Regions from separate parts of the Methylobacterium sp. WL120 genome, predicted to be linked through region 2. Evidence: riboswitches for the same ligand, from Rfam matches in the RefSeq annotation. Region 2 holds a riboswitch; each other region holds the start of a gene.
What was found. A riboswitch is a leader RNA that binds a small molecule or an ion and turns the genes downstream of it on or off. The one in region 2 is predicted to bind cobalamin.
Positions count from the first base shown of each region.

Region 1: it holds a riboswitch for cobalamin, as region 2 does, so the genes downstream of both, FV229_RS21665 (CbtB-domain containing protein) here and FV229_RS12695 (TonB-dependent siderophore receptor) in region 2, are expected to answer to the same signal.
Region 3: it holds a riboswitch for cobalamin, as region 2 does, so the genes downstream of both, FV229_RS00280 (TonB-dependent siderophore receptor) here and FV229_RS12695 (TonB-dependent siderophore receptor) in region 2, are expected to answer to the same signal.

Region 1 covers NZ_VRUT01000151.1:4,226-8,431, forward strand. The annotation lists gene FV229_RS21645 (cobyric acid synthase) at 1-389, opposite strand, end outside; gene FV229_RS21650 (hypothetical protein) at 480-671, shown strand; gene cobO (cob(I)yrinic acid a,c-diamide adenosyltransferase) at 802-1,434, opposite strand; gene cobU (bifunctional adenosylcobinamide kinase/adenosylcobinamide-phosphate guanylyltransferase) at 1,431-1,958, opposite strand; cobalamin riboswitch at 2,026-2,214, shown strand; gene FV229_RS21665 (CbtB-domain containing protein) at 2,251-2,427, shown strand; gene FV229_RS21670 (CbtA family protein) at 2,450-3,199, shown strand; gene FV229_RS21675 (DUF1636 domain-containing protein) at 3,192-3,560, shown strand; gene cobW (cobalamin biosynthesis protein CobW) at 3,579-4,206, shown strand, end outside.
Region 2 covers NZ_VRUT01000058.1:4,514-8,719, forward strand. The annotation lists gene FV229_RS12690 (PepSY domain-containing protein) at 1-217, opposite strand, end outside; gene FV229_RS12695 (TonB-dependent siderophore receptor) at 219-2,432, opposite strand; cobalamin riboswitch at 2,727-2,936, opposite strand; gene FV229_RS12700 (phosphatase domain-containing protein) at 3,026-4,206, opposite strand, start outside.
Region 3 covers NZ_VRUT01000001.1:53,953-58,158, forward strand. The annotation lists gene FV229_RS00265 (ABC transporter ATP-binding protein) at 1-723, shown strand, start outside; gene FV229_RS00270 (hypothetical protein) at 698-1,660, shown strand; gene FV229_RS00275 (AAA family ATPase) at 1,711-2,205, shown strand; cobalamin riboswitch at 2,302-2,501, shown strand; gene FV229_RS00280 (TonB-dependent siderophore receptor) at 2,611-4,206, shown strand, end outside.

The sequences.
Region 1 (4,206 bases), on a different contig from region 2:
AGGATGAGGTCGGCCTCGGCCTTGAGCCGCGAGAAGCTGTCGAGCACCGCTTCCAGCAACCTCGGCTTCCAGGCCTGGTAGTCGCGTGCCTTCACGGTCGCGACCATGCGGCCCTGCACCACAACCTGCGAGCCGACGTCGCTCTGCGGCTTGAGCAGCACCGGATTCATGTGGATCGACGGCGCGACGCCCGCCGCCCGCGCCTGCAGCGCCTGCGCCCGCCCGATCTCGCCGCCGTCGGCGGTGACGGCGGCGTTGTTCGACATGTTCTGCGGCTTGAACGGGCGCACGCGCAGCCCGCGCCGGGTGAAGGCCCGCGCGAGCCCGGCGACGATCAGCGACTTGCCGACGTCGGAGCCGGTGCCCTGGATCATCAGGGCGCGGGTCATGCCGTCACCGAAGGCATGGCGAAGGAAGAAAGATGTCCTTCCTGCTTCCGCGCGGCATAAGCTCGCCAGAAAGCGGAACGATTGGATGCAATGAAGCGAACGATCAGAGTGCTTCCTGAAAATCGGAACCACGCCGTCGTGCAAAGCGACGGCGACCATTTCGCCACTGATACGATCGTGCACCCGACCCTGATCGCCCTGCTCGACGGGCTTCCATCGCTCGATCGCGAAGGCGATATCGAGCCTGTCGATCGGTCAGAGCCGGACCCAGTGGATTTGTAGGCCGATGCTTGCGCGGCGCTCGCACATTGCCCGCATTCGCGAACAACGGCCGCGAGTTCGACTGCGTCGAAAATTTGCGCATCGAGGACTGGCTGGCCTGACAGGCGCACCACGCCGCGCCGACGACCGATCAAAACTCGATGCCCTCCTGCGCCTTCACGCCCGCTGCGAAGTGGTGCTTCACGCTGCCCATCTCGGTGACCAGGTCGGCGGCTTCGATCAGCGCGGGCTTGGCGTTGCGGCCGGTGACGACGACGTGGAGGTCCGGGCGGCGGGCCTTGAGCGTCGCGACCACCGCATCGAGGTCGAGGTAGTCGTAGCGCAGCGCGATGTTGAGCTCGTCGAGGATGAGCAGGCGGATGCCGGGGTCGGCCATCAGGTCGGTCGCCTGGTTCCAGGCGTTGAGGCAGGCGGCGATGTCGCGAGCCTTGTCTTGCGTCTCCCAGGTGAAGCCCTCGCCCATGGCGTGCCACGCGACCCGGTCGCCGAAGACCTTGAGCGCATGCGCCTCGCCGGTGTCCCAGGCGCCCTTGATGAACTGCACGATGCCGACCCGGTGCCCGCGTCCGAGCATGCGGAGCGCAAGGCCGAGCGCCGCCGTGGTCTTACCCTTGCCGGGGCCGGTGTTGACGATGAGGAGCCCCTTCTCGATCGTCTTGGCCGCCACCTCGGCGTCCTGGACCGCCTTGCGCTTCTCCATCTTCTCGCGATGGCGCGTCGCGTCGTCGGGCTTCACGTCGTCGGGCTTGGCGTCGTCGGTCATGACGTTCCCTGCGGTTTCACGGTCAGCGGCAACCCGGCGACCGTCAGCACGACGCGGTCGCATTCGGCCGCGAGGGCCTGGTGGAGGCGCCCGGCCGCGTCGCGGAAGCGGCGGGCGAGCGCGTTGTCCGGGACGATCCCGAGGCCGACCTCGTTCGAGACCAGCACGAGGGGGCCCCGCGCCGCCCGGCAGGCGACGACTAGCGCCTGCGTCTCGGCGTCGAGGTCGGCGTCGGCGAGGATCAGGTTCGTGAGCCACAGCGTGAGGCAGTCGACCAGCACCGGTCCCGGCGCGTCGGCGATCGCCGCCGCCAGCGCCGTCGGCACGTCCCGCGTGATCCAGTCGCCGGACCGGCGGGACCGATGGAGGGCGATCCGCGCGCGCATCTCGTCGTCCCAGGCCTGCGCCGTTGCGAGGTAGAACCAGGGGCCGGGCGCCGCCTCGATCAGCCTCTCGGCGTAGGCGCTCTTGCCCGAGCGCGCACCGCCGAGCACGAGGGTCGTCCGAGGCGCGGCCTGTTGCATGGCGAAGACCCATGCCCCAACCGTGGCGTGCCCGTCAAAGCCTCCGTTGTGCGGGTGCGCCGGACAGGCTATGGCTGGTGGAGACGGTGCCCCGGAGACGGGGTGAAAAGGGAATGCGGTGAGGGGAAACCCGATACCGCGGCTGCCCCCGCAACTGTGAGCGGTTAGCTCCTGCCCTCGGCCACCGATGTTTCGGGAAGGCGGCAGGCGCGGCGATCCGCGAGCCAGGAGACCTGCCGTCCCCCGCGCTTTCTCGAACGCCGCCGGCGGGGCGGCCGGAGATGTTGTCGACATGACCACCCAGACCCTCACCCAGACCGGCACCCGCGCGAACGAAGGCTTCGTCGGCATCGCCGTCGCCGCCATGCTCGGCCTCGGGCTCGTGTTCCTCGCCGGCTTCTCGCCCGCCTCGGCGCTGCACAACGCGGCGCACGACTTCCGGCACACGCAGAACTTCCCCTGCCATTGACCGCCTGAACCCAGGCGCTCCCATGCTCATCCGGCTCCTGTCGGCGGCGCTCGCCGCCGGCTTCCTCGCGGCCGTCCTGGTGACGGGCCTCGAACTCGCGCTCACCTCGCCGCTGATCATCGCGGCCGAGCGCTACGAGACCCAGGCCACCCCCGGCTCCGCAGCCGCCATCGCCCCGATGCCCGATCGCCTGCCGATCGTGCTGGCGCATGCCGGGCACGACCACGACTCCAAGGCCGCACCCGAGTGGCAGCCGGGCGCGGGCCTGCCGCGCATGCTGTTCACCGGGCTCGCGACCCTCGTCGGCGGGATCGGCTACGCGCTGCTGCTCGGCGCGGTGATGCTGGCGACCGGCCGCGAGCCGTCGCCCGAACGCGGCCTCGCCTTCGCGGTGGCCGGCTTCCTCGCCGTGGCGCTCGCGCCTGCGCTCGGACTGCCGCCGGAGCTGCCCGGTAGCGAGGCGGCTCCCCTGGTCGCGCGCCAGGTCTGGTGGCTGATGACCGCCGCCGCCACCGCGATGGGGATCTACCTCATCGCGATCCGCCGGGTGCCGATCACGATCCTCGGCGGACTTGTGCTCATCGTCGCGCCGCATCTGGCCGGCGCGCCGGAGGCGGCGGCGACGCCCTCCGAGCTTCCCGCCGGCCTCGCCGCGCAGTTCGCCGCGCGCTCGCTCGCCATCGCCTTCGTGTTCTGGGCGGTGATCGGGCTGGCGTTCGGCCGCGCGTGGCAGACCTTCGGGCCGAAGACCGCGGCAGGCGCCCGTGGCTGACACGGTCCTCTACGTCTGCACCACCTGCCGCATGGAAGGCGACGCACCGGACGGCCCGCGTGCCGGCGCCCGCCTGCTCGACGCGCTGCGCGCGCTGCCGGCGCCCGACGGGGTGACGATCGAGGCGGTCGAGTGCCTCTCCGTCTGCAAGCGGCCCTGCACCGTCGCGGTGGCGGCGGAGGATCGCTGGACCTACGTCTACGGCGACCTCGACCCCGCGGAGTCGGCACGCATCATCCTCGACGGCGTCGGGCTCTACGCCGGCACGCCCGACGGGATCGTGCCTTGGAAGCAGCGCCCGCAAGAGTTCCGCAAGGGCGTCGTCGCCCGCATCCCCCCGTTTCCGCCGCGCGCGGCCTGAGCCATCGGCGAGATCCCCATGACCATCGTTGCGAAGATCCCCTGCACCATCGTCACCGGCTTCCTCGGTGCCGGAAAGACGACGCTGGTGCGCCACGTGGTCGAGAACGCGGGCGGGCGCCGGCTCGCGATCCTGGTCAACGAGTTCGGCGACGTCGGCTTCGACAAGTCGTTCCTGGCCGCCTGCGGCATCGAGGGCTGCACCGAGGATTCGATCGTCGAGCTGCCCAACGGCTGCATCTGCTGCACCGTCGCCGACGACTTCGTGCCGGCGATGACGGCGCTCCTCGACCGCCCGAACCCGCCCGAGCACATCCTGATCGAGACCTCCGGCCTCGCCCTGCCGAAGCCCCTGGTCCAGGCCTTCCAGTGGCCGGCGATCCGCTCGCGGGTGACCGTGGACGGCGTCGTCGCGGTGGTGGACGGGCCGGCGGTGGCGTCCGGCGCCTTCGCCGAGGACCCCGAGGCGCTGGCGAACCAGCGCGCCGCCGACACGGCCGTGGACCACGACAACCCGCTGGAAGAGGTGTTCGAGGACCAGCTCCTTTGCGCCGACCTCGTCGTGCTCAACAAGGCTGACATGATGGACGCCGCCGGCCTCGCCGCAGTCCGGGCCGAGGTGGAGAGCCAGCTTCCCCGCGCGGTGA
Region 2 (4,206 bases):
CCGCGTCGGGCTCCACCCGGACCGCGTCCCATGCGATCGCGGGCAGGCCGGCGCGGCGCTCGGGCTCGGTGAGCGTGGGGTAGGCGACGTACATCATCACCGCGCCGCTCGCGAACCACATCGCGAAGAACAGGCCGGTGGCGATGCCGAGCCAGCGGTGGCCGAGATGCAGCCAGCGCTTGCCGGCCTTCGCCAAGGCGCGTGCGGAGGACGCCATCTCAGAACGCCGTCGTGAAGGCGACTTCGACCGAGCGCGGGCGCCCGAGCAGCCAGTTCGTGCCGACGCCGTCCACCGCGTTGCCGCTGATCGCGTAGACCTTGTCGAACAGGTTGAAGACGCGGAACGACAGGCGCGAGGCCGGCGTGACCTGATGGTCGAGGCCGAGGTTGACCAGGCCGTAGGCCGGGCGCCGCGCGGTGTTGCCGAAGTCGCTGAACACCTCGCCGACATACTGGAACCCGACCCGCGCCTCCCAGCGCGGCGCGAAGGCGTAGTTGACCCAGAGGTTGGCGACGCGCTCGGGCACGTCGATCGGCTGCTTGCCGGCATAGGAGACGGTCGCGCCGTCCACCGTCTGGTCGAAGGTGTCGTACTGCGCCCGCAGCAGGGCGAGGTTGGCGTCGAGCCGCCAGAGCGGCGTCACCTGCAGCGAGAACGCGGCCTCGACGCCCGTGGAGGATTGCCGCCCGACCTGGGTCGCGACGTTCGGCTGGCCCGGCACCGCCGAGATCAGGTTGTCCTTGACGATGCGGTAGCCGGCGAGCGTCCACTCGCCCCGGCCGTCCCAGAACACCCCCTTGGCGCCGACCTCGACCTGCTCGCCGGTGGAGAGCTTGAAGCCGGACAGCGACTGCGACAGCGTGATCAGGCTGTTGACCGGGTCGGTGGCGGTGGCGACCTGCGCGTAGAGCGCGGTGTCCGGCGTCGGGTTGAACACCAGCCCGAAGCGGTAGCCGAGCCCCTGGTAGGCCTTCTCGAACTGCGCGTTGCTCACGAGGTTCTCGCGTTGCAGGTTCGAGGCGTCGAAGCGGACGCCGCTGAGGAACGACAGCCGGTCCGACAGGATCAGCCGGTTCTCGGCGAAGACCGAGGCCTGGTCGGTGCTGGTGGCGTAGGCCGGGCTCGCGCGGCCGTTCACCGGAAACAGCCCCGGATCGTAGCCCACCAGCGGCACGCTGGTGACGAGGCCGGCGCCCACGGTGGAGAAGTTGTTGGTGTGGCGGAAGTCGACGTGGTTCACGTCGAAGCCGGCCAGGAGTTCGTTGCGGAAGCCGAGCAGCGTGCCCTTGAACGCGGCGTCGAACCGGTTCCCGACCTGCTCCTGTTGATGGTAGATCTCGGTGTAGTCGCTCCGGTCGACCAGGCCGGTGGTGCGGTTGAAGGCGTAGGTCTCGACGTCGAGCCAATGGCGCCGGCTCTGCAGCCGGTAGGCGGTGTTGCGGATTGTGACGTCGGCGCTCGGCGTCCACTCGGTCTTGAACTGAGTCCAGTTGTCCGCCCAGGTGATCTTGGAGTCGTGGACGTTGTAGTTGCTGAACCGGATGCGGTCCAAGATGCGCCCCTCGACGAGCGGCGTCCCCCAGTAGCGCGCCGGCTCCTGGTAGCCGAGGTCGTGACTCAGGGTGAAGGCGAGGTCGGGCGTCGCCTGCAGCAGGAGCGCGCCCGAGACCGCGAGGTTGCGGAAGTCGCCCTCCGGGCTCATCCAGCCGCCGGCGCGGTTCCCGCTGACGTTGAGGCGGTAGGCGACCGCGTCGCCGATCGGGCCGCCGGAATCGAGCGCGAGCCGCGCGATGCCGTCCGAGCCGACCCCGGCCCGCACCACGTTGACGGGCGTGAAGGTCGGCTTCTTCGTCACGACGTTGATCACGCCGCCGATCGCCCCGTCGCCGTAGAGCACCGAGGCCGGCCCGCGCAGCACCTCGATGCGCTCGACGTTCCAGGTGTCGAACGGGAAGGTCACGGTGTTGGCGCCGACGAACAGTCGCGTGCCGTCGTAGAGCTGCTGAATCGAGTTCGGCCCCGAGAACCCGCGGCTGGTGAAGGCGCCGTTGCCGTTGCCCGGCGCGGCGATGGTGGTGATGCCGGTGGCGTTCTGCGTCACGGCCTCGGCGACCGTGTCTTGCCCGCGCAGGCGCGCGGTCTCGCCGGAGATGATGTCGACGCTGCCGGGGGTCTCCAGCGGCGTGAGGCCGAGGCGGCTCGCGCCGCGATCGGGCGTGCGCAGGTTGAGGCCGACCGGCGCCGCGCGGGTCGGGCCGACGCCGTCGCCGGACACCGTCAGGGTGTCGAGCAGGACGCTCGACGGCTCGCCCGCGGCCGGCTGTGCGCCGGCCTCCCGGGGAAGGCCGGACGCGGCGAACGCCGTGGCGGCCAGCAGCAGGCGACGGGTCGTGCGCCCGGAGGATCGTGGGGATTTCCGGAAAACGAACATGGATCGGTTGCGGCTCTGACGGCGCGGCGCGACGGCCTGCCTGCCCGGGTATCGACCACAAATGTAACAATGTTACAATCGTGCGGTCGCCGGAACGCGAGGCGGCCGTCGGCGCACGCGGGCCGGGCGGCTGCGTGGGCGTCGGTCGGCGCGGGTCTCGCGGCTGGCATGGGCATGGACGGGGCGTGCGGACGCGTGTGGTGGCACGTCACCGCGAACGAGGCCGCCCCGCGTCCGCCCGATCGGGCGCACGCGTCTCGACACCCGCCGAGGCACCCCGCCCGACGCGTTTCGCGTGTGACCACGACTGACGGCAGGTCTCCTGGCTCGCGGGTCGCTGCCCCTCATCGTCTTCCCAGGTGCCGTGACCCAGTGACGTGTTGATGGAGGGCTCGCCGCTTACAGTTGCGGGGGCAGCCGCGGCATCGGTGAGACCCTCTCGGACCTCGTCCTCACCGCGTTCCCTTTTGATCCCCGAAGGGAACCGTCCCGGCCAAGTGGCCGTGGCGGAGGCGTCGAGTCAACGCCTCGAATCACGACACTGTGGGTTGTGGCCCGGCGGCGACACGTGAAGCGCCTCCCGCCATGCGCCCTCAGCCGTGCGATCCGTCCCGCGTCGGCGCCTCGACGACGACGCTCGGCGGCAGCGTCCCGCCGGCGCCGCCCAGCACCGCGCCGAGGTTGCCGGGCGGGGCGGTCTCGGCGTCCGGCGTCGGCTCGCCGCCGGACGCGTGCTCGTCCGCCACCTCCGCCACCGCGGCCGTTGCGATCAGGCCGAGGCCGGCCGCGTGCCGGGCGATGGCGGTGCTGTCGGCGGCGATGACGAGGTGGCTGCCCGCTTCCGCCACCACCTGGGCCAACGCCTCGATCTCGCTAATGCGGTCGGCGTCGCGCGAGACGTTGCGGATGTAGACCGCCTTCACCCGGCCGGGATGGTCGGCGACGATCCGCCCGTACACCTCGGGGTCGTGCTGGCCGCTGTCGCCGATCAGCACGAAGGGCAGGTCGCGATAGAGCGACAGCATGTGGACGATCAGCGCGCGCTTGTGGTCCTCGGCCCGGCGGGGGAGGGGGTGCTTCCACGACAGCCCCCATTCGCGCAGGAACAGGATCGGGCCGACCGGGATGCCGTGGATCTTGAAGAACTCCGACAGCATCTCGTAGAGGCCCCAAGGCGCCCGCGAGACGTAGAGCATCGGGTTGGCCTGGGTGCCGTCCGGGCCGACGTAGAGCGCCCGGTAGAGCGCGGCGACGCCGGGGAAGGCGACGCGGTTCTCGGCATCCTCCACGAACAGCCGCCACAGCATCTTCACCTTGTTGGCGACGCCGGTGCGCATCACCGTGTCGTCGATGTCGCTGACGACGACGCAGCCGGTGGCGCCCGGCGGCACGAACACCAGCGCCCGCGCCTGCACGGGCGGCTCGGCCTCCAGCGTCAGCGCGACCTCGTGCCAGCCCTGGTCGCCCGCGGGCAGGGATCGCGGGTTGAGGTGGACGCGGAAGTAGCCGTCGCGGTCGGTCTCCACCCGCGTCTGCGCGCCGCCGAAGCGCGCGGTGACGGCGGCGCCCTTCAGGGCCCGCCGGGCGATCCGCCGGGCGATGTCGCGCAATTCCGTGCGCAGGCTCTCGTCGCCCGGCGCGGTGTCGGGGTGCGACTGGCGGAAGATGCGGCCGATCAGGAAGATCTCGTCGGGCGAGCCGTAGCCACGATAGGGCTCGATCACGATGCCGCCGCGCCCCTGCGCGCGGCGCACCGGCCGCGCGACGAGCTTCA
Region 3 (4,206 bases), on a different contig from region 2:
CTGGTCGGTCCGAACGGCGCTGGCAAGACCACCCTCCTGCGCACCCTCGCGGGCTTGGTCGCCCCGACCAAGGGCCGCGTGGATCTCGACGGTATGCCGCTCAAGGGCATCTCCCGCGACGCGCGCGCCAAGCGCATCGCGGTCCTGTTCCAGGGCGCGGGGGCCGGTTGGCCGATGCAGGTGCGTGACCTCGTCGCCCTCGGCAGGCTGCCGCATCGACGCGCGTTCGGTGGCCTCGATGGCACCGATCACGCCGCAATAAACCGAGCGATGACACGGACCGACGTCGCGCGCTTCGCCGAGCGGACCGAACCGACCCTGTCCTCGGGCGAGCGGATGCGCGTGTTGCTGGCGCGGGCGCTTGCCGTCGAAGCGGAATGGTTGTTGGCCGACGAACCGATCACCGCCCTCGACCCTGCCCACCAACTCGACGCCATGACGTTGTTGCGGAGCGTGGCCCTGGCCGGCACCGGCGTCGTCGCCGTCCTGCACGACCTCTCCCTCGCGGCCCGATTCTGCGACCGGATCGTGGTCCTGGGCGAGGGACGTGTCACTGCCGATGGACACCCGGACGTTGCGTTGACCGACCGGCTGCTCTCGGACGTCTTCGGCGTCACGGCGTGCCGAGGGGCTGGACCGGACGGAACCGCCTATATCCTGCCCTGGAGCCGTTCAGGGCCACATCCGGAGGAGATCGATGCAGCCTTCCCCCACCAGCCCTGATGCCACCGTCGCCCTTCTGCGCGCTGCACTGGCCGATCCGACCACGGCCTGGAGCCTGGGCAGCTTCGGTGCCATCGCCGAGTTCATGCGCGATCCGGACGAGCCTGTCCTGGCCCTCCCTGACGATCGCCTGGGACTTGCGACCGCGCGCGGGGCCATCGCCCTGACCCCGAGCTCCGACCTGCGGCCCGTCGCCTACGAGACGGCCGTTTCGTCCGGCTGGAACCACGCCATCGCGCTTTGCCTGCCGGAGGCGACCTGCGCGATGAACCGCAGGACCGTGGTGACGGAACTCGGGCCCGACCGGAACGCCGCCCGGGTCGAGGATCGCGACGGCATCCTGTTCGACCTCGGCCTCGGCCTGCTCGCCGTGGATGCCTGTGTGCGGGTGCGCGATCCGGAGGCCGTCGAGCGGCTGCGGGCCGGCGTCGGCATGCCCCTGTTCGACCACGCAAACCCCATCGGGTCGCATCTCGTCGCCATGAGCCCGCACCGGGTGTTCCTGGCGCGGGTCGGGCGCGTCGAGGTCTATGCTCCGATCCCGGGCCCCGGCGGTACCAGTCCTGAAGGTCCGCATACGCATGTGCTGCCCAAGCTCCTGCGCAGCGGTCGGACCCATGCCGCCACGACGCCGATCCCGGCGGGCTGGGTCCCCTGCGGAGGCCTGCACCCGGCGCACCCCTACAAGGACATGATGGGCGACCGCATCGCCTTCGATGCCGGCCGCTACGAAGCGTTCCAGGCGATGCTCGACCATTGGGGTGATCCGGAACTCGTGGCCATCAAGCGCGGCGGGCCCGAGGCGCCCGGCGGCACGGTGTCGACCCGCCACGCCCAGGGCGCACGGCGGGTCGCCGAGGCCCAGGCTCGTTACCTACGGGGCGAGATCATCGAGGGCTCGGCGAGCGACGACGAGGATGCGGAGGCGACGGCCTGACCGTGACCCGGACGGTGCCCGGCAGGAATCGTCCGGGGGCACCGCAGAGGGTGATCGGCCTGATCGGCTGCCCGGGCGCGGGGAAGACGACCTACGCCCGCCGCTTCGACCCTCTCGCCGGCTGGGTTCACCTCACCCTCGACGACTTCCGGCAGACCCTCTGGCCGCCGCACCGGCAGGTCTACTGGGAACTCAGGCAGGGCTCACATGACGATGCGGCCCGGGACCTCCTGCACCGGGTCAAGGAAGCGGCCCTGGATGCCGCCCTGACGAACGGCTTCAGCGTGGTGATGGCGGACACCCATCTCACCAGACCCGTGTTCGAGCGCGAGCTCGGGATCGTCGCCCGACACGGACTCACCGTGGAGTGGAAAGTGTTCGACGTGCCGTGGGAGATCCTGAAGTCCCGCAACGCGGAGCGTGGTCGGGTGGACCCGTCGCATCGCCAGCCGGATGAGGTCCTCCGGTTCACCTACGAGGTTTTCCGATCCCCGGACGCTTGGTGGCGTAGCTTGCCGCCGCAGCAGGTCGAGGTCCTGACCTGACGGACGGAGTGCGCGATCCGTCTTCCCAGGTGTTGCCGGCAGGGCATAACCCCTCGTGCATTGCACTTGGTCCGTTGACGGGCATGGGCGTCGGCATGTTAGCTCGGCCGTGACGGTTCCTCCCCGGAGGATCAAAAGGGAACGCGGTGCGGGGGTAGCCCCAACGCCGCGGCTGCCCCCGCAACTGTAAGCGGCGAGCCCTTCGCCACCGACGTCACTGAGCGGCCTCGCTCGGGAAGACGGTGAAGGGCAGTGACCCGCGAGCCAGGAGACCTGCCGTCAGTCGTGGTCACACGCGAGACACGCTGGGCGGGGTGCCCCGGCGGGTGCGGAAGCATGCGCACTGCGCGTGGTTCGGCCTCGTTCGCGGTGACGTGCCACTGCCGTCGCCCGAGGCCCATCAACGTGTCCCGTTCACCGTCCATCCCGCTGATGTCCGTGCTGGCCCTGTCCTGCGCGATCCCCACCGCCGTCGCAGCCCAGGGGGCGCGCTCTGAGGAGACCGCCGTGGTGCTCGACGCGCTCTCGGTCGAGGGGACCCTCACCGCCACGCCGACCTACCGGGTGCCGGAGCTCTACAGCGGCACCAAGACGATCACGCCCCGCCTCGACCTACCGCAGCAGGTCGACGTAATCCCCCGGGAAGTCCTGATTGACACAGCCGCGACCCGCGTCGAGCGCGCGCTCGACTACGTGCCCGGCGTCGGCAAACAGAACGACTTCGGCGCCCAGAACCTCGCCCTGTACTCGGTGCGCGGCTTCGCAACCCAGGATATCTTCCAGAACGGCTTCAACATCGCCCGCGGCTACAACGGCGCCCCCGACACCCAGAACGTCCAGTCCATCGAGGTCCTGAAGGGCCCGGCCGGAGCCCTCTACGGCCGCAGCGATCCGGGCGGCACCGTCAACATCCTCACCAAGCAGCCCGTAGCCCGACCCTTCGTCGAGATGGGCACGCTGTTCGGCAGCTTCGGCACCGCCCGCACCACGGTCGATGCCGGCGGTGCGTTGAGCGAGGACGGCAGCGTCCTCTATCGCTTCAACGGCGCGCTCGCCCGCCAGGACAGCTTTCGAGATTTCGTCGACGGCGATCGGGTGCTGCTCGCGCCGGTGGTGAGCTGGCAGGTCACCCCCGACACCAAGATCACGTTCGAGGCGCAGTACCTGCGCAACCGCCAGACCTTCGACCGCGGCACTGTCGCGGTGAACAACCGCCTCGGCCTCGTCCCGCGCTCACGCTTCTTCGGCGAGCCGGGCGACGATTCCGTGTCCGAGAGCGCGCTGCTGCAGGTGCGGCTGGAGCACGCCTTCAACACCGACTGGCATTTGCGAGTCGCCACGCACCTTAACACCGGTAGCCTCACCGGCGTGCAGACCGGCGCGACCGGGATCCTCGACGACGGGCGAACGCTGCTGCGCGAGTTCCGCCAGCACGACTTCACCTGGGGCGTCGCCATCGGCCAGGCCGAACTCGTCGGGCGCTTCGAGACCGGGCCCATCGCCCACACCCTGCTGCTCGGCCTGGAGCACGAGCGCTACAACAGCACCGAGAACCTCCTGCGCTCGACCCCGCGCCTCGACCCCTTCGCCATCGACCTGTTCAACCCGGTCTACGGGCAGGCCAAGCCTCCGTTCACGCGCCGCTACAGCGCCAGCGAGAACGTCGGCAACACGGCGGTCTACCTCCAGGACCAGATCGCGCTCAGCCCGGAATGGAAGCTGCTGCTGGGCAACCGCACCGACTTCTACAACCAGACCTTCCGCGACAAGGTCGCGAACGAACGGACCGAGCAGGACCGTACCGGCTTCTCGCCGCGGGCCGGCCTCGTCTACCAGCCGCTGTCGTTCCTGGCCCTCTACGGCAACGTCGCCGCCTCGTTCCGCCCCAACACCGGCTTCGACAGCGCGTCCCGGCCCTTCGCTCCGGAGACGGGCTTCGCCTACGAGGTCGGGGCCAAGCTCGACCTGTTCGACGGCCTCAGCGTGACGGCGGCCGCCTTC